2 regions of the Exiguobacterium sp. s128 genome follow, and region 2 is predicted to be linked to the other one. Evidence: a T-box and tRNA genes for the amino acid it is inferred to sense, from the RefSeq annotation. Region 2 holds a T-box; the other holds one or more tRNA genes.

Region 1 (6,101 bases), on a different contig from region 2:
CGGCGAGTAATAATTGCCGGTTTTCGCTTCCGCATTGTACTTCCCTTTATCGAGTTGCGGACGTGATGTGTTCATCAAGATCGTCTTCGCGAGTTTGACACGTGTCGCACCGCTGACCTTAAAGTCCTTGTCGATCCGTTGCATGACAAGCGCCGTTCCACCGGCGACGTGTGGTGCCGCCATCGATGTCCCGCTCATGACGCCGTATTCGTTATCGTTGAGCGTCGAATAAATTTTTCCGCCTGGTGCCGTGATTTCCGGCTTGAAGTCAAGGTTCGGTGTGACACCCCATGACGTGAAGTCAGACATTTCGCCGGCAACCGGATTCGGACTGGAGACCGCTTTTCCGTCGAACGTCACCGTCAATGCTTTGCCGTCTTTTGCTTTCGCTTCGAGTTCGTTTCCGTCGGCAATGCTTAACGAGACGAGCGGAATCGTTGGTTTATTGAGCGCCATGCTGACGTAATCCCCGTGATCGACCCGACCGCGGACGATGACACCGGCTGCGCCTTGTTTCTCGGCTTCCGCCTGAATCATCCCGTAGTTGAAGCTGCCGTTCCGGACAACGAAGACGACTTTATCTTTGACGTCTTTATCCGCATAATTCGTTTCACTGCCATCACCGACATAGACGACATCCATCTTCTCTTTATCGAAGACCGCAATCGGATTCGGTGAATCTTGTTTTTGATAGGCGAGGTAACCGGCGTCCTGCCCGTCGACCGTCAACGCCATTCCTTCGAGTGTCAGCTGTGTGTTCTCGACCGATGCGACTTGTAGTGACTCACTGATCAAGCCCGGTGAACCGACGACACCGACGTCCGGATTCGACGCGTAGGGGTTTCCGGCGCCACTTCCGGCAAATGCCGAGTTTCCGGCTGAAATCGCACATAAAATGCCGTTGTTCATCGCATTAACGATTGCTTTTTGTTCCGGATCATCTTTTTGGACGAATGATGCCGTTGAACCGAGACTCATGTTGATGACGTCTGCTCCAAGCGCAATCGCATCATCAATCGCTTTGATGTAGATGTCACTGAATGTCGACGGCATCCCCGGGTCGTTTCCGAATACTTTCATCGCAAGAAGTTGTGTCTCAGGTGCAACCCCTTTGATGCCACCGTTCGCTTCATCGCCATTGGCACCCACTGTACCGGCAACGTGCATCCCGTGCATCGAAGCGCCCGGCCCGAGATCACGGATTTCGCTGTCGTGATCCGCATAGTTATAGCCATACGGTACTTTTTCCGTGAAGTAGTTTCCTTTTAGGCCTTTTGACGATTTAAAGCCTTCGACTTTTGATGATGTCAAATCGACTTTTGTCTCCGGACTGAGGACCATGTCCTTGTGCGTCGGATCGATTCCCGTATCGATGACGGCGACGATCGTCCCTTCCCCTTTATACCCGTAGTCCTGCCACGTCTGCTTCGCATTGACCATGTCTTTGCTATGTAACATGTTTGGCGTCGCGCCCTTTTCGACTTCCGGACGCGCATATTCGTGTGCGATATGTACATTTTTGATGCCGCTTAATTTCTTCAGTTCCTTGATTTCACCATATTTGACTTCCCCGCTGAACCCGTTCAAGACGGTCGTGAAGCTTTCCTTATAGGCAACCGCGATGTCTTTTTGAGCAATCGCTGCTTTGACTTCCTTCTGTTTGTTGACGATTTGATTCTTGAGAATGATTTTTTCCGTATTGCTTAACGCGCTGTAGCGTTTATTCTGGGCTTGTGCGTGCTCGATTGCTGCTTTTTGATCGAGTTCGACGACGATCCGGACTTTTTCATTTTGGCTGTATGACTTTTCCTGACCCGTTTTCTTGAGTGAGAGCGCTTGTGGTTTTTGTACATCCACTTTTTGTGATGACACATGTCCCTCAGCATGAACTAGGCTGGAAGATGTCATGAGGGCTGCTGCCACCAGTGCAATCTTCTTCTTCATTCTTTTTTCCCCTTTTCCGAAAGATGTAATGTGACCGAAAATCATTCCAAACTAAAATTCTGTATTTTCAGTTTAATTAATTTTCTCTTAATATACAATTTAAATTTGGTGCTTTTTAAAAGTATTTGTTTGTTTATGTCACCTGAAAATCAAATAACTCCTATATTTACCTTTTTTCATAAAAGGAATCATGATAAGGAAACACAAAAAAACCCTTGGTTTCCCAAGGGTTTGATCGATAAAACGGAATGGAGACTATCGGGCTCGAACCGACGACCTTTTGGCTGCCAGCCAAACGCTCTCCCAGCTGAGCTAAGCCCCCGTGTGTTTCTATTAAGAGTATAACCAGTCCTGTACATTTTTTCAATATAAAATTAGACCGCTTACAAAAAAACTCTCCTTGTCGCCTGGACAAAGAGAGTTTCACTACTTATTTATTTAAGTCACGCATCAAATCCGCCTGTCGCTCCAGTTCTGCCTGTTGCTCCAAGATCAGGACTTTTTTATACGTCCGCGCTGAAATCAGGATGCTGATTTCATATAAGACGAACAACGGGACAGAGATCATTAAATGCGAGGTGACGTCCGGTGGTGAAATCAACGCCGCGACGACAAATAATGCAAAGTAGGCATACTTCCGATTCTTCCGCATGAAGAACGGTGTCACCAGTCCGAGACGTGTCAAAAACATCGTCACGACGGGGAGTTGAAACAAGACACCAAACGGAATCGTCAATCGAATCAGGAAACTGAAATAGTTCTCGACGCCGATGACTTGTTCGATGCCAAGCTCTTGTCCGAGCTCCGTCGATACTTCAAGTAAAAACGGTAACAGCCAAAAGTAAGAAAACGAGATGCCGGCTAAAAATAAGAAGAACGTTACCGGAATATAGGTCAACGTCGCTTTTTGTTCTTGGTCATGCAAGCCGGGACGGATGAATGCCCAAAGCTGATACATCCAAAACGGTGACGCCAAGACGATTGCGATGATGAACGCAAGATTCAGATACAACATCAGTGGATCCGCCACGTTAAAGGCATTCAGCCCGATTCCAAGTTCTTTTAAGTCAGCCTGCAAAAATCGGACAAGCGGACGGACAAGCGGAAAGGCTGCGACGAACATGACCACCACGATGATGAGCGACCAGACGATCCGCTTGCGCAGTTCATCTAAATGCGTCGTCATACTCTGTTCTTGATCGATCGCCATGATTCACTCACTTCTCTTTCGTTTCGTCCTTTTTGTCTTTATCATCGTCCATGATGCCATGTGTTGCGCTCTTGAACTCTTTTAATGTCTGACCGGCGGCGCGGCCGAGCTCCGGTAATTTCTTCGGTCCGAAGATGATCAAGGCGACGACACCGATCAAGGCGATACTCCCTGGTCCCATAAATCCGACTGTTAACGGAATAAGGTTTTCCATTATGATTTCACTCCTTCAGCTGATTGCGAATAATGCTTCATGAAATAAACAAGCGACTGCAACTCGATCGACAAATCGATGTGATGGACCCGAACGTGAGCCGGTACGTTCAACCGGGCCGGTGTAAAGTTCAGAATGCCGGTCACACCATACTCAACTAACTCGTCCGCTACTGACTGCGCGAACTGCGACGGTACCGTCAAGATGGCAACATCAACCTTGTTCGCTTCGATTTGTTCTTTCATATCAGACACGTGATAAATCGGAACGTCTTGTGTCGTCGTTCCGACCTTCTCCTCATCGGCGTCAAACGCGATGACGATACGAGTACTATTATTCTTTAAAAAGTTATAATTTGCAAACGCTGTTCCGAGATGTCCGACCCCAACGAGGGCGACATTCGTGACTTCGTCTTGGTTTAATGTTTTTCGGAAAAATGTCAGTAAATGTTGGACATTGTAACCGTATCCTTTTTTCCCTAACGCCCCAAAGTAGGAAAAGTCACGACGGATCGTCGCCGAGTCGACTTTGACTGCTTCACTGAGCTCTGCTGACGAGACGCGCAGCTTGCCGGAGTTATAAAGACTCTGGATAAAACGATAATATAACGGCAGCCGTTTTGCCGTTGCTTGTGGTATTTTTGTGTCTGGCCCATTCATACTGCAGTTCCCCCTTCGGCCACGTTCTGACGTGGCACCCAAATCAATGCAAAGAATTCTACTCTTCTTGATTGTAAACCACTTCACATAGAGTAACAAATATTATATTCGGCAGGATTTTTCGTGATAGACTAAAGGGTGGAAGGATGGATGGATATGATTCTCTTACAAGTAAACCAACTCTCAAAATCATTCGGCGTGGAGCCGATTTTAGAAAATATTAAACTCGAAGTACAGGAACGGGACCGGATTGCACTCGTCGGTCGAAATGGTGCCGGAAAATCGACACTTTTAAAAATCATCGCCGGAGAACTGTCACATGATTCCGGGGAAATCATGAAGAGTAAGGAAGTCCGGATCGGTTACCTCGCTCAGGACAGTGGACTCGAATCCAACGAATCGATCTGGAACGAGATGCTGACCGTCTTCGAACACCTTCAGGATCAAGAACGTGCATTACGCCGGATGGAAATCGAGATGGGGATGGAGCACATATTAAATGATCCCGTCGCCTATGACCGTCTGCTCAAGACGTACGATCAAGCACAACATGACTTCTCGGAAGCCGGCGGCTATCAGTTCGAAGCCAACATCCGCTCCGTCTTACACGGGATGCGCTTTTATCCGGACGATTATTCCCGCCGGATTCAGACGCTTTCCGGTGGACAGCGGACCCGGCTCGCTTTGGCGAAGATGTTGCTGCAGGCACCGGAACTGTTGATTCTTGATGAGCCCACGAATCACCTCGACATCGATACACTGTCTTGGCTCGAAAGTTACTTATCCGGTTACCGTGGCGCTGTCTTGATCGTGTCCCATGACCGGTACTTCCTCGACCAAGTCGTCAACGTCGTCTATGAGTTGTCACGTAACGTGTCCCGGAAGTTTACCGGCAACTATACAAAATATCTCGAGCAAAAAGCAGCCTTGTACGAACAGGAAATGAAGCAGTTCGAACAGCAACAAGAAGAACTTGCGAAGATGCAAGACTTCATCCAACGTAACATCGCCCGGGCGACGACGACGAAACGGGCGCAAAGTGTCCGCAAACGTCTCGAAAAAGTCGACCGGATCGACCGACCGGATGGTGATGAACGCAGTACCGTCCTGTCATTCCCGATTGAAAAACAAAGCGGCAACGACGTCCTGCAAGTCAATCAACTCGCCGTCGGCTACGAAGAAGCCGTCTCGAAAAATATCACCTTCCGTCTCCAACGTGCAGAGTCTCTGGCACTCGTCGGTCCAAACGGAATCGGCAAGTCGACGTTACTGAAAGTCCTTGTCGGTCGTCTGAAACCGCTGTTCGGTGACTATCGTTTCGGCACCGGCGTTTCAATCGGCTACTACGATCAGGAGCAGGCGGAACTGAACGACCGCAACCGGGTCATCGATGAGATTTGGAACGAGTGGCCGTTGATGCGCGAGCAGGAAGTCCGGTCCGTGCTTGGTCAATTCTTGTTCAGCGGAGACGATGTCTTTAAGCTCGTCCATGAATTGTCCGGTGGTGAACGGGGACGACTCGCCCTTGCGAAGCTGAAATTACGCAAAACGAATCTGTTAGTTCTGGACGAGCCGACGAACCACTTGGATCTCGATTCGAAGATGGTCCTTGAAAATGCGCTCGTCGATTATGAAGGAACCTTACTGTTTGTCTCCCACGACCGTTACTTCATCGACCGTGTCGCGACACGCGTCATCGAGATGAGTGTTGACGGGGTGACTGATTATCTCGGCGATTACTCGTACTATACGGAGAAAAAAGCCGAGAAGGAAGAAATTGCCCGGCTCGAAGCAGAAGAAGCAAAAGCGATCAAGGTCGCTTCGACGAAGACGATTGATAAGGAAGCCCAGAAAGAGGCACGGAAAAAGAAACAGCAACTCGAACAGCTCGAACAGGAAATCGAACGGTTAGAGAACCGGTCGGTCGAAATCGAACAGCTGTTGTGTGAACCGGAAGTCTTTAATGACATTCCAAAAGCAACGTCCCTCTCAACTGAACGCGACCAGATTGATGTCGATTTACTTGAGCTGATGGAACAGTGGGAGTCGTTCCACTGATGCGTTCGAAAAGTTA
Region 2 (11,746 bases):
GATCAAGTCTTTTGAGACACTCGCAACGAGATTGACCTTATCGCCTTGGGCACTTCCAAGAACGATGATTGCTGAACCAAGGCTACCTTTTAGTTCGTCCATCATGCCACGGAGAGCGTCCATGTCTTGGACGTCGACTTGTTTAGCAAGGACTTGGACGCCATTGATTTGTTCAACATCGTCTTTGAGTGACGCCGCTTCGATGTTCGACAACTTCGCTTGTAATGATTCGTTTGTGCGTTCCGTTTCACGAAGTTGGAGTTGGAGCGCTTCGATCCGTCCTGGCACTTCCGCTGTTTTCGTTTTCAACACACGTGCCGCCTGCTCGAGTGTCTGCAAGTGACCGTTCATGACGTGATACGCACCTGCACCTGTGACCGCTTCGATCCGTCGTGTCCCAGCACCGATACCGGACTCAGAAACAATCTTGAACAGACCAATTTCTGCTGTATTCTTGACATGAATTCCACCACATAATTCGATCGAATACGTTCCCGCCGAAACGACACGGACTGTTTCACCATATTTTTCGCCAAACAACGCCATTGCACCTTTTGCTTTGGCATCAGCAATATTCATCTCTTCGATTTCAACAGCGAGTGATGCCCAGATGGCTTGGTTGACATCTTGTTCGATCGTCGTTAATTCTTCTGCCGTCACTGCACCAAAATGCGAGAAATCAAAACGAAGACGTTCCGCTGATACAAGCGAACCCGCTTGATTAACATGTGTACCAAGCGTATCCTTCAAGGCTTTATGCAACAAGTGTGTCGCTGTGTGGTTTTTTGTGATTGCTTGACGTGATGAGGCTTCGACCGTTGCCCGGACCGTCGCATCAGCCAACGCAATCCCCGTCCGGACGACGACCGTATGCAAGTTTTGTCCATTTGGTGCTTTTTGAACATCTTTGACATCCAGTACAAAGTCTGCACCGACGATGGTTCCTGTATCCGCGACTTCTCCACCACTCTCCGCATAAAACGGTGTGATATCTAATAAGAGTTGTGCTTCTTCTCCTGCAGCGACTTCTGTCACTCGCTCTCCATCATGCAGCAACGCAATGATTTTCGCATCCGTCTCAAGGTCCGTATAACCAATGAATTGGCTCGGAACGGTTAACGTCGCGAGGACTTCCGATTGTTGCTGCATCGAACCACCATCTTCACGGGCAGCACGGGCACGCTTCCGTTGTTCATCCATCGCCCGTTTGAAACCTTCTTCATCTACCGACATCTGGTGATCTTCTGCGTATTCGACCGTCAGCTCGAGCGGGAAACCATACGTATCATACAGACGGAATGCATCTTCGCCACTGATTGTATGTTCGCCATTACTTTTAGCCGTTTGTGCCACTGTATTCAAGATGGCCAGACCATCATGTAACGTCTCATGGAACCGCTCTTCTTCGTTTTTGATGACACGTTTGATGAAGTCTGCTTTCTCCGGTACTTGTGGATAGAAGTCCACCATGACACTCCCGACCGTATCAACGAGTTCATGCATGAACGGACGTTCGATGCCAAGCATCTTCGCATAACGGACGGCACGACGCAGCAAACGGCGTAAGACATAACCACGTCCTTCATTTGAAGGCAATGCCCCATCTCCAATCGCGAAGGCTACTGTCCGGATGTGGTCGGCGATGACTTTAAACGCAACATCGAGTTTCGCATCTTCCCGATACGTTTTCCCACTGAGTGCTTCTGTTTTGTGGATGATCGGCATGAACAAGTCCGTATCGAAGTTTGTTGGCACATCCTGCATGACGCTTGCCATCCGTTCGAGTCCCATCCCTGTATCGATGTTTTTCCGTGGTAATTCTGTATAGTTGCCATGTCCGTCATGGTTGTACTGACTGAAGACGATGTTCCAAATTTCAAGGTACCGTTCGTTTTCGCCACCCGGATACAATTCGGAATCGTTTGGATCGTCGCCAAATGCCGGTCCACGGTCAAAGAAAATCTCCGTATTCGGACCGGATGGACCTTCTCCGATTTCCCAGAAGTTATCTTCTAGCGGAATGATGCGTTCAGCTGGTACACCCAGTTCGAGCCAAATCTGACGAGCAGCATCGTCTTCCGGATGAATCGTCACGGAAAGACGTTCCGGATCGAGTCCGTACCAGTCGTCACTCGTCAACAGTTCCCAGCCCCATTTGATGGCATCTTCCCGGAAATAATCGCCGACAGAAAAGTTTCCGAGCATCTCGAAAAACGTATGGTGACGGGCTGTTTTTCCGACGTTTTCGATATCATTCGTCCGAATCGATTTTTGAGCATTGACGATTCGTGGATTCTCTGGAATGACACGTCCATCAAAATATTTTTTTAAGGTCGCGACACCTGAGTTGATCCAAAGTAATGTTGGATCTTCAATCGGGACGAGCGACGCGCTTGGCTCGATTGCATGTCCTTTTGATTGGAAAAAATCGAGATACATCTGACGGATTTGTGCACCTGTCAATGGTTTTAATGGTTTCATCGAAAATACCCCCGAATTGATTAGTTTGTCCTGAACGCAAAAAAACGATACATTCATCCCTGAAAAGGGACGAAAGCATCGCTCTCGTGGTACCACCCTCGTTCGTAAAGACAGTTCCTCTCTTCACCTCGAAAAATCCAATAACGGAGATTACCCGCAAGTGTTTGCACTCGACTCCGGAAGGAGCTTCGGACGAATCGTCATGGAGATGGTTGCAGCAATCCCATCTCTCTCTGGTACATGAACAATTCGTCTTACTTAACTTCCATCAACGTTTTGCGTCCATTCATCTACCGTGATTATTACCTATCTGACGCATCCAGTCAAGTCTTTGTCATCCCGCCCAGCCGTTCAATCAGCCGGGTCCGTCGACGTGGTTCTTCCTCCTGCGACGCTTTGTAAAAGGCGCGTGGATCACCAAACAACAATAAACTCGCTTTCGCACGGGTCACAGCCGTATAAATCAGATTCCGAGAATGTTTGAAGGCACCTGTGAAGAAAACAGGCATCAAGACGATTGGAAATTCCGACCCTTGCGCTTTATGGATCGTAATCGCATAGGCATGTGTGAACTGATCCCAGTCACTCCGGTTGTATTCGACTTCCGTCTGATCAAAACGAGCGATGATCTTATCGACCTTATCGACGTTTTCTTTCGCAAAAAAGATATTGACGATTTCGCCGATATCTCCGTTATAGACGTTTTCTTCCGCATTATTGACGAGCTGGAGAATCTTATCACCGCTCCGGTAAATCCGTGTCCCCTGTTTGACTTCCCGTTTCTTTGGCGCTTCCGGATTATAGACTTGTTGGAGGACGATGTTCAGTTCGTCAATCCCGACTTGTCCCCGGTAGGTCGGCGCTAAAATTTGGACATCGAACTTCGAGTAGCCTTTCGCAAGCGCTTTTTCTGCGAATGCCGCGATGCCGCGTAACGACTCTTGTGGCGCCAGCGAATAAAAACGACGATCCGATAAGGGGGCAAGCAGGTCGGCTGACGTCACCCGATTTTTTAAATCATGGGCCAGACGAAGGATCGACGAATCCTCGGCTTGCCGATGGACGACATTTAACCGGACGACCGGAATCCCGTCCGTATCCATCAAATCCGCCAAGACTTGTCCAGGTCCGACCGATGGTAACTGATCGCGGTCCCCGACAAATAGAATCTTCATCCCGTTTGGCACAGCCCGTAATAAACTTGATAACAGATAAATATCGATCATCGATGATTCATCGATGATCAACACCTTTCCTGTGATCGGTTGATCTTCGTTTAATTGAAAGTTCGTTCCATCATATTTCAAGAGACGGTGGATCGTCATCGCCGGAACGTCCGTCGCCTCGGACAGACGTTTCGCCGCTCGTCCGGTCGGCGCGACGAGGACATACGGATAGACCTCACCTGATTTGACCTGGCTTTTTTCAAGTGGCCAGTCATGAATCTCCTGTAACGCGTGCAGGATTCCTTTGATGACTGTCGTCTTTCCGGTACCCGGACCACCTGTCAACACCATCAACGGGGCTTTAACCGCGAGTTCGATCGCCTCGCGCTGTTGGACGGCATATTCCATTCCGAAACGTTCCTCCAGTTGACCAATCGCCGACAAGATTGTTGCGACATCGACTTCTTGTTCCGAGCCATTCGCCATGACGCGGGCCAACTCCTTTGCGGCCCGGACTTCGGCGTAAAAAATCGTCGGTAAGTACAAACAACCCTCTTCGAGTTTGACCTTATCTTCCGTCAATAATAATTCGATGGCTTGTTCGAGCCGTTCGCCCGGGTCTTCCCCTAGTAGACGGGGTGCCCGCTGCAACAAGGATTCGACCGTCGCGAAGGCATGACCTTCCGCTGCCTCTTGCTCTAGAATATGCATGATGGAAGCTGCGACCCGTTCCGGATGTAAACCGACGAGACCAAGATGCGAGGCAATCTGATCCGCTGTCTTAAACCCGATTCCACTGACTTCATACATCAAGGAATACGGATTTTCACGAATTCGTGCCATCGCGTCTCCTTCGTAAGCGGCATAAATCTTCGCCGCTAGTTTTGGGGTGACGTCAAACGGGGCTAAAAAGAGCATCAATTGATCGACCCCATACAACGTGGCCAGTCGGCTAAAAATCACATCGGCCTGTTTTTGTTTGAGACCCGGCACCCGGTCCAGTGCCTTGCCGTCTTTTAGGATGACATCAATCGCGTCCTCACCTAAGGCGTCGACGATATTTTTCGCTGTTTTCGGACCAATGCCGGTAAACGAACCATTTGTCAAAAAACGGACTGCCGCGTGTTTCGTCATCGGGACCGACCGGCGAATCAGCTCTGCTTTTAATTGTTTGCCGAATCGGGGATGGTCGATCAACCGTCCAAACGCTTGATACGTTCCACCCAGTTCAATCCCGACGCCTGTTCCCGTGACGACCAGTTCTGTTTCTTTTAATTCAAAGTTTTTTTCTTTGATTGTGATCAAAACGATCGAATGGGCCTCTTCTTCGGAGGAAAACAGCACACGTTTGACTCGACCTACTACATGATGGGGGTGCTCCATCGCTCCACCTACTTTCTTCACTCCAGTTCTCTGCCATTATCATAGCATTCGTTTAGTCGATTTTAAATGAGGGAAACGTACCTTGAATTAATTTTTGATAGGAGGAACGGATAATGGGACGTTTGCCGATTGCCGGATTATGTGAATTAGTATTAGAAGTTGAGGATATGGAACGTGCTGTCGCCTTTTGGAATAAAACACTTGGGATTCCAATCGTCGAACAGTGGGCGCCAGAGGATGCTGAACCCAGTCAGGAGCAAGCCAAAACTGACGGTGTCTGGGCGACTTGGCTCTACATCGGTGGGAACACCCGCCTTGGTCTTTGGCTCAAACGTGACTTCACGATGGAAGAGCGGACAGTCAAACGACTTCCCGTCACGGAATGGGACAGTCTATATGATGAAGGGGGCATGCATGTCCACTGCGCCTTTTATGTCGAAAAAGACAAATTTGACGAGGCACTCGAATTTTTACGTACAGCTTCGATTGCCGTCAAGATTCGCGAGTGGGACGAACAAGAAACCTCAAACGACAAAGAGTATTCTGCTTATTTCAAAGATACCGAACAGAACGTCATCGAATTGTACACCAAAAACATGGACGAAGCGTACGAAAATTTTTCTGGCCCTTCGTTACGTGTCATCCGAGAAGTCGGGCACTAAAAAAACTCGCCGTTTTTCCGATTATCATCGGGAACGGCGAGTTTTCTTATTTTAATAACGCATCCATCTTCGTTTTCGCATCTTGTGCCAACGTATGATTCGGTTGATACGCAAGGACGGTTTCAAGTTCGGTATAACACGCTTCTTGCTCTCCTAAGAAGGCGAGTGCAATCGCATAATTGTAACGTGCATCCGTATGCGTCTCTTCCAGCAATAGCACCTGCTCGAAGATTTCTGCTGCTTCTTCGATCTGTTCGTTTTGGGCGAGCGCCAATCCGTACTGGAAGGCGATTTCGACATCAACGCCGTTCAATTCCGTTGCCTGTTTCAGACGGGGAATTCCTCGAATCGGATCACCTAACTTTTGGTACGTCAGTCCGAGCATGAAGTGTAAATCGGCATCGTCTAGTCCATGCAATAACGCAAGTCGTAACGATTCTTCCGCTTCGACGAGTTGATCTGCCGCGAAAAACAAGGCCCCTTTTGCATAATGGGCACTGGCAAACGTCGAATCGATCGTCAATGCCTTTTCATAAAACCGAAGAGCGCGGTCTGCATCATCCATCGATTGGAGTAATGTGCCCAGATTGACATAGGCCGTCGGATCGTTTGGTTGTGCTTCGATTGCATCGTTAAAGGCCTGGGCAGCCAATTCATAGTTACCGGACTCCAGATGTCTAAAACCTACTTCATTATAGTTCATATAGTTCTCTCCTTTAGGCAAGATATGCTAAGCGTTCCCCTGCTTTGTATGCTTCATCGATCGTCGCACCACCCAGACAGATGTCACCATCATAAAAGACGACCGCTTGTCCAGGTGTGATCGCACGTTGACGCTCGTCAAATGCGACGTCAAGACGACCGTTTTCAAGCACACGTACCGTGACTGCCGTATCCGTCTGACGATAACGGAATTTCGCCGTACATCGGAATTCTGTTCCAGCCGGCATCGATGCCGTCCAACTGATGTCAGATGCATACAAACCTTCTGAATACAACAATTCATTGTGGAAACCTTGTTCGACGAATAAGATGTTGTCCGCCAGGTTTTTTCCGACGACGAACCACGGTTCACCATCTCCACCGATGCCAAGACCATGCCGTTGTCCCATCGTATAATACATCAGACCATCGTGACGTCCCATCGATTTCCCGTCCAGCGTCCGCATTTCACCCGGTTGGGCCGGTAAATACTGACTGAGGAATTGTTTGAAGTTTCGTTCCCCGATGAAGCAGATACCGGTCGAATCTTTTTTCTTCGCTGTCGCGAGGTTCGCTTCTTCCGCAATTTTCCGGACTTCTGATTTTTCCATATGTCCGATCGGGAACATCGCTTTTGCAATTTGATCTTGTGACAGTTGGTTCAAGAAATACGTTTGATCCTTGTTCGTATCGACGCCACGAAGCATTTTATGTTCCCCATCTTCGTAGACGGCACGGGCATAGTGTCCCGTCGCAACGAAATCAGCGCCAAGACGCATCGCGTGATCAAGGAACGCCTTGAACTTGATTTCTTTGTTACACATGACGTCCGGGTTTGGCGTCCGTCCGAGTTTGTATTCGTCTAGGAAATACGTAAAGACTTTATCCCAGTACTCTTTTTCGAAATTGACCGCATAATACGGAATCCCGATTTGGTTCGCAACAGCGATGACATCTTCATAATCTTCTGTCGCCGTACAAAATCCGTTTTCATCTGTATCGTCCCAGTTCTTCATGAAGATTCCGATGACGTTGTACCCTTGTTGTTTTAATAAATAAGCCGTGACCGAAGAATCGACACCGCCGGACATTCCGACGACGACCGTTGTTTCGCTCGGTGCTTTTGCGCGTGTGTTCATTTTCTTCACCTCTTAGTTGTTCTGAAACGATTTTACGATATCTATCAGTCCTTGTGCGAGTAGTTCGACTTGTGCTAAATCATTCCCTAATCCGAAGCTGATCCGAACAGACTGTTTCGTCCGCGGATTTTCACCGTACATCGCTGAAAGGACATGGGACGGTTCAATCGATCCTGCCGTACAGGCACTTCCGCTCGAGACGGCAATTCCCCGCATATCGAGCATGATCAAAAACGGTTCAATCTCGACATGGGGGAAATACAGGTTGATGACTTGCGCCAATCCTTCCGCTCCATTGATTTCAAAGTCGATCGTTGACGCTTCGAGCCGCGCGAGTAACATCGTCCGTAGCTGACGATAATGGTTCGTTTGTTGCTCCCGTTCCTCGGCCGTCAACCGGACAGCTTCCGCAAAACCAACGATTCCGGCGACGTTTTCGGTCCCGGCACGGCGCTTGCGTTCCTGCTCGCCACCAAAAGACTGTGCTTCCAGCTTGAGACCAGAGCGGACATACAGTAAGCCGACACCTTTTGGTCCGTTGATTTTGTGACTCGAAGCCGATAACAGGTCAATCCCCATCGTTTCGACATCAATCTCCCGCTTCGCAAAAACCTGGACGGCGTCCGTATGAAACAAAATCTGTTGTTCCTGTAAGAATCGACCACATGCCGCAATCGGCTGAATCGTTCCGACTTCGTTGTTGCCAAACATGATCGATACTAAAATCGTATCGGTCCGAACAGCAGCACGTAATGCGGATTCCGATACGACGCCGGACGCAGGTACATCGAGATAGGTCACTTCAAACCCACGTTTTTCGAGTTCTTCGAATGCGTGAAGGACCGCATGGTGCTCGAAACGTGTCGTAATGACATGACGCCCCTTGACCTGGTACTGCATCGCGGATCCGATGATGGCGTAGTTATCCGCTTCCGTTCCCCCGCTTGTAAAGATCACTTCCGTTGGGTTAGCGTTTAATTCTGTTGCGATCGTCCGTCGGGCAGCATCGATCGCAGCACGTCCTGATCTTCCGAACGCATGGACGCTCGACGGATTGCCAAACTGCTCTAACATGTATGGCGTCATTTTTTCCAATACTTCCGGACGCATCGGCGTCGTCGCCGCATGATCAAAATATATCATTGTTGTCACCTCTCATATATAAAACATGTATCCTGTATCGTCTTCTTCGGCTAAATCTTTTAACGTCGTCGTATCCAGTACTTGATCGACGGCACGTTGGATTTTATCCCATAACTTCCGTTTCGTCACTTCGTCACAGTTGTCACCTTCGACGACGACGAGTGGTCCTTCGAGCAAACGAATGATGTCGCCTGCCGTAATCTCGTCTGCCGGACGCCCTAATTTGTATCCACCATATGCCCCACGAACGCTCTTGACGAGACCGCCGTTACGAAGCGGCGCAATCAACTGTTCTAAATAGTGTTCCGACAACTCATAACTTTGAGCAATTTTCTTTAAGGATAATGGCTTTAACTCGCCTCCTTTAGCGAGAGCAATCATGATTGTCAGACCGTATCGGCCTTTTGTCGAGATTTTCATCATGCGAAAAAACATCCTTTCTAGTATAGTAGTAGCTAAAAGTCGAAAGAAGGAACGCTACCTATGGCTAATCTATTTGAATCCCACTCTCCTGCTGGTCCGCTCGCCAATCGGATGCGTCCTCAATCCTTGGACGAAATCGTTGGACAACGTCACTTAATCGGAGAATCTACCTTGTTACGTCGGGCGATCCTTGCCGACCGGCTTGGGACCGTCATTTTCTACGGACCACCCGGGACCGGCAAAACGACGCTTGCCCGAGTCATCTCCAGTTATACGAAGTCAGCGTTTGAACAATTAAATGCCGTCACGGCAAAACTGGATCAACTGCGCGAAGTCCTGAAGGCGGCCGAATCGCGACTCCAGTTTGACCAACAAAAAACGATCCTATTTTTAGATGAAATTCATCGGTTTAATAAGATGCAACAAGATGCATTATTGCCAGCCCTTGAAGCCGGTACAATCACGCTGATTGGTGCAACGACGGAAAATCCAAGTTTTGAAGTCAATGCGGCTTTGTTGTCTCGAGCAACCGTTTTCCGGTTTGAAACACCGACGACCGACGATTTACGGATCGTGTTACGACGTACATTACAAGATCAAGAACGCGGGCTCGGAAAATATCCGATCACGATCACCGATGACGCCGTCGACCATTACGTCAAATTATCGGACGGGGATTACCGGGCTTTACTGAATGCACTAGAACTCGCCGTCTTGACGACACCGGAAATCGATGGGGAAATCACGATTGACCTCGCGGTTGCCGAAGAATCGATCCAACAAAAAGCATTAAAATACGATAAGGATGGTGATCGTCATTACGATGTCATCTCTGCCTTCATCAAGTCGATTCGTGGCTCGGATCCAGACGCCGCCTTATACTGGCTCGCTGTCATGATCGAAGCTGGGGAAAGCCCTCGCTTCATCGTCCGGCGCCTGTATGTCCATGCTGCCGAAGATATCGGTTTATCAGACCCACAAGCCTTGTTGCTCGTCGATGCCTGTGCCCGGGCTTGTGAATACATCGGTTTTCCGGAAGCACGCATTCCACTTGCGGAAACGGTCCTCTATTTAGCGACTGCTCCGAAATCAAACGCCGTCATCACGGCAATCGACAAAGCACTCGAACTGGTCCGACGTTCCGATGGCGGTCCGGTCCCCCCACATTTACGCGATGCGCATCATGCTGGTGCTGCAGCGTTAGGTAACGGGGTCGAGTATCAATATCCACATCAGTTTCCACATGCTTATGTCAAACAAAACTACTGGCCCGAAAATCTGGCACGAACGAAACCTGTCTTCTATACCCCTAGTCCACGTGGTTTTGAAAAACAAGTGCAGGCCCGACTCGATTTTTGGAAAAAACAACCGTAAACGTACGTATCAGAAAAAGCGACCTCCTCAGGTCGCTTTTTTAACGGACACGTTCGATGATGACGCCTGCTTCCCGAACGATTTCATTGATGACATAACTCGCCGCAATCAATCCCCCTACGGATGGGACAAAGGCATTCGAGCTTGGTGGCATCTTCGCTTTCCGGATGACAGCTTCGTCATTTCCAACGACTTGCCGCACTTCTTCGATGATTTTGACAGGTGGTTCGTCAGAGAACACGACAGGTACACCTTTATGGATTCCCTCTTTACGTAATCGTGTCCGGATGACTTTCGCGAGCGGGTCATAACTCGTATCCTTGATGTCAACGATCTTGATTCGAGTCGGATCCATCTTATTCGCCATCCCCATACTCGAGATGATCGGAATCTGACGTCGCTTACACTCTTTGATCAAATGAATCTTAAAGGAAACCGTATCCGACGCATCGATGACAAAATCCGGATTTTCAGCGAAAAAAGCTTCATATGTTTCTTCATTGTAAAACATCTTTAAACGAACGATCTCGAGGTCGGGATTGATTTGCATCAACCGATCGGCCATCGCATCGACCTTCGGCTGTCCGACCGTCGGGAGTAGAGCATGAATCTGGCGGTTGACGTTCGTGATGTCGATGTCATCTTTATCGACGAGGATCAAACGTCCAACACCACTACGGGCAAGGGCTTCCGCCGAAAACGAACCGACGCCGCCAATCCCTAAAATTGCGACAGACTTGGATGCCAATGCGTCAAGTCCAGTCTTACCGATTGCTAATTCATTACGCGAAAATTGATGTAACATCTCATAACCTCACAATACTCATACTGTTTTACTCGGAATTATATCATAAAAAAAAACGTCATGCGACGTATAGATGAATCACTTTTTAAAAAATAAACGATGGGACCCGAAGTGCCGTGTCGATACCTTATTTTTGAACCTGCTGTGCAGGTGGGTGTCTTATCCGACTCCTATTCGTACGTCCTCCTGCTGTGTTACGAGGCATGTACTACTAGTTGGAACGTCAGACTCCCTATCAAAAAAGAGTGGCTCAAAGATAAAAGGCGGCTCTCGTACATCTCAGGAACCCCATCTGTTGCATTTAATATAGCATTCCCATTATCGAAATGCAACTGGTTCCGGCTCTTAAAATTTGATCATTTTTCAGTCGTTTCACTTGACATCCAACGCCGGATGAATGCCCCTGTCGGATCGTATTTTTGTTGTTGGAATTCCGGGTTGAATCGTGGTGTACGTGTCGCGTTTCCG

The links. A T-box is a leader RNA that pairs with one kind of tRNA and senses whether it is charged. The one in region 2 lies ahead of alaS (alanine--tRNA ligase), so its partner is inferred to be a tRNA-Ala.
Region 1: it encodes a tRNA-Ala, which carries the amino acid that the T-box ahead of alaS (alanine--tRNA ligase) is inferred to sense. The anticodon was not compared.

What each region holds. Positions count from the first base shown of each region.
Region 1 is NZ_JACSMT010000006.1:58,302-64,402, forward strand. Features, by position in the region: gene KNQ13_RS04105 (S8 family serine peptidase) at 1-1,944, opposite strand, end outside; tRNA gene KNQ13_RS04110 (tRNA-Ala) at 2,194-2,266, opposite strand; gene tatC (twin-arginine translocase subunit TatC) at 2,375-3,154, opposite strand; gene KNQ13_RS04120 (twin-arginine translocase TatA/TatE family subunit) at 3,162-3,368, opposite strand; gene KNQ13_RS04125 (redox-sensing transcriptional repressor Rex) at 3,368-4,027, opposite strand; gene KNQ13_RS04130 (ABC-F family ATP-binding cassette domain-containing protein) at 4,184-6,085, shown strand; gene KNQ13_RS04135 (hypothetical protein) at 6,085-6,101, shown strand, end outside.
Region 2 is NZ_JACSMT010000001.1:66,115-77,860, forward strand. Features, by position in the region: gene alaS (alanine--tRNA ligase) at 1-2,481, opposite strand, end outside; T-box leader at 2,544-2,762, opposite strand; gene recD2 (SF1B family DNA helicase RecD2) at 2,805-5,051, opposite strand; gene KNQ13_RS00380 (VOC family protein) at 5,144-5,692, shown strand; gene KNQ13_RS00385 (tetratricopeptide repeat protein) at 5,739-6,395, opposite strand; gene mnmA (tRNA 2-thiouridine(34) synthase MnmA) at 6,409-7,533, opposite strand; gene KNQ13_RS00395 (cysteine desulfurase family protein) at 7,546-8,676, opposite strand; gene cymR (cysteine metabolism transcriptional regulator CymR) at 8,689-9,096, opposite strand; gene KNQ13_RS00405 (replication-associated recombination protein A) at 9,160-10,473, shown strand; gene KNQ13_RS00410 (tRNA threonylcarbamoyladenosine dehydratase) at 10,514-11,278, opposite strand; RNA gene ssrS (6S RNA) at 11,378-11,567, opposite strand; gene KNQ13_RS00420 (DASH family cryptochrome) at 11,635-11,746, opposite strand, start outside.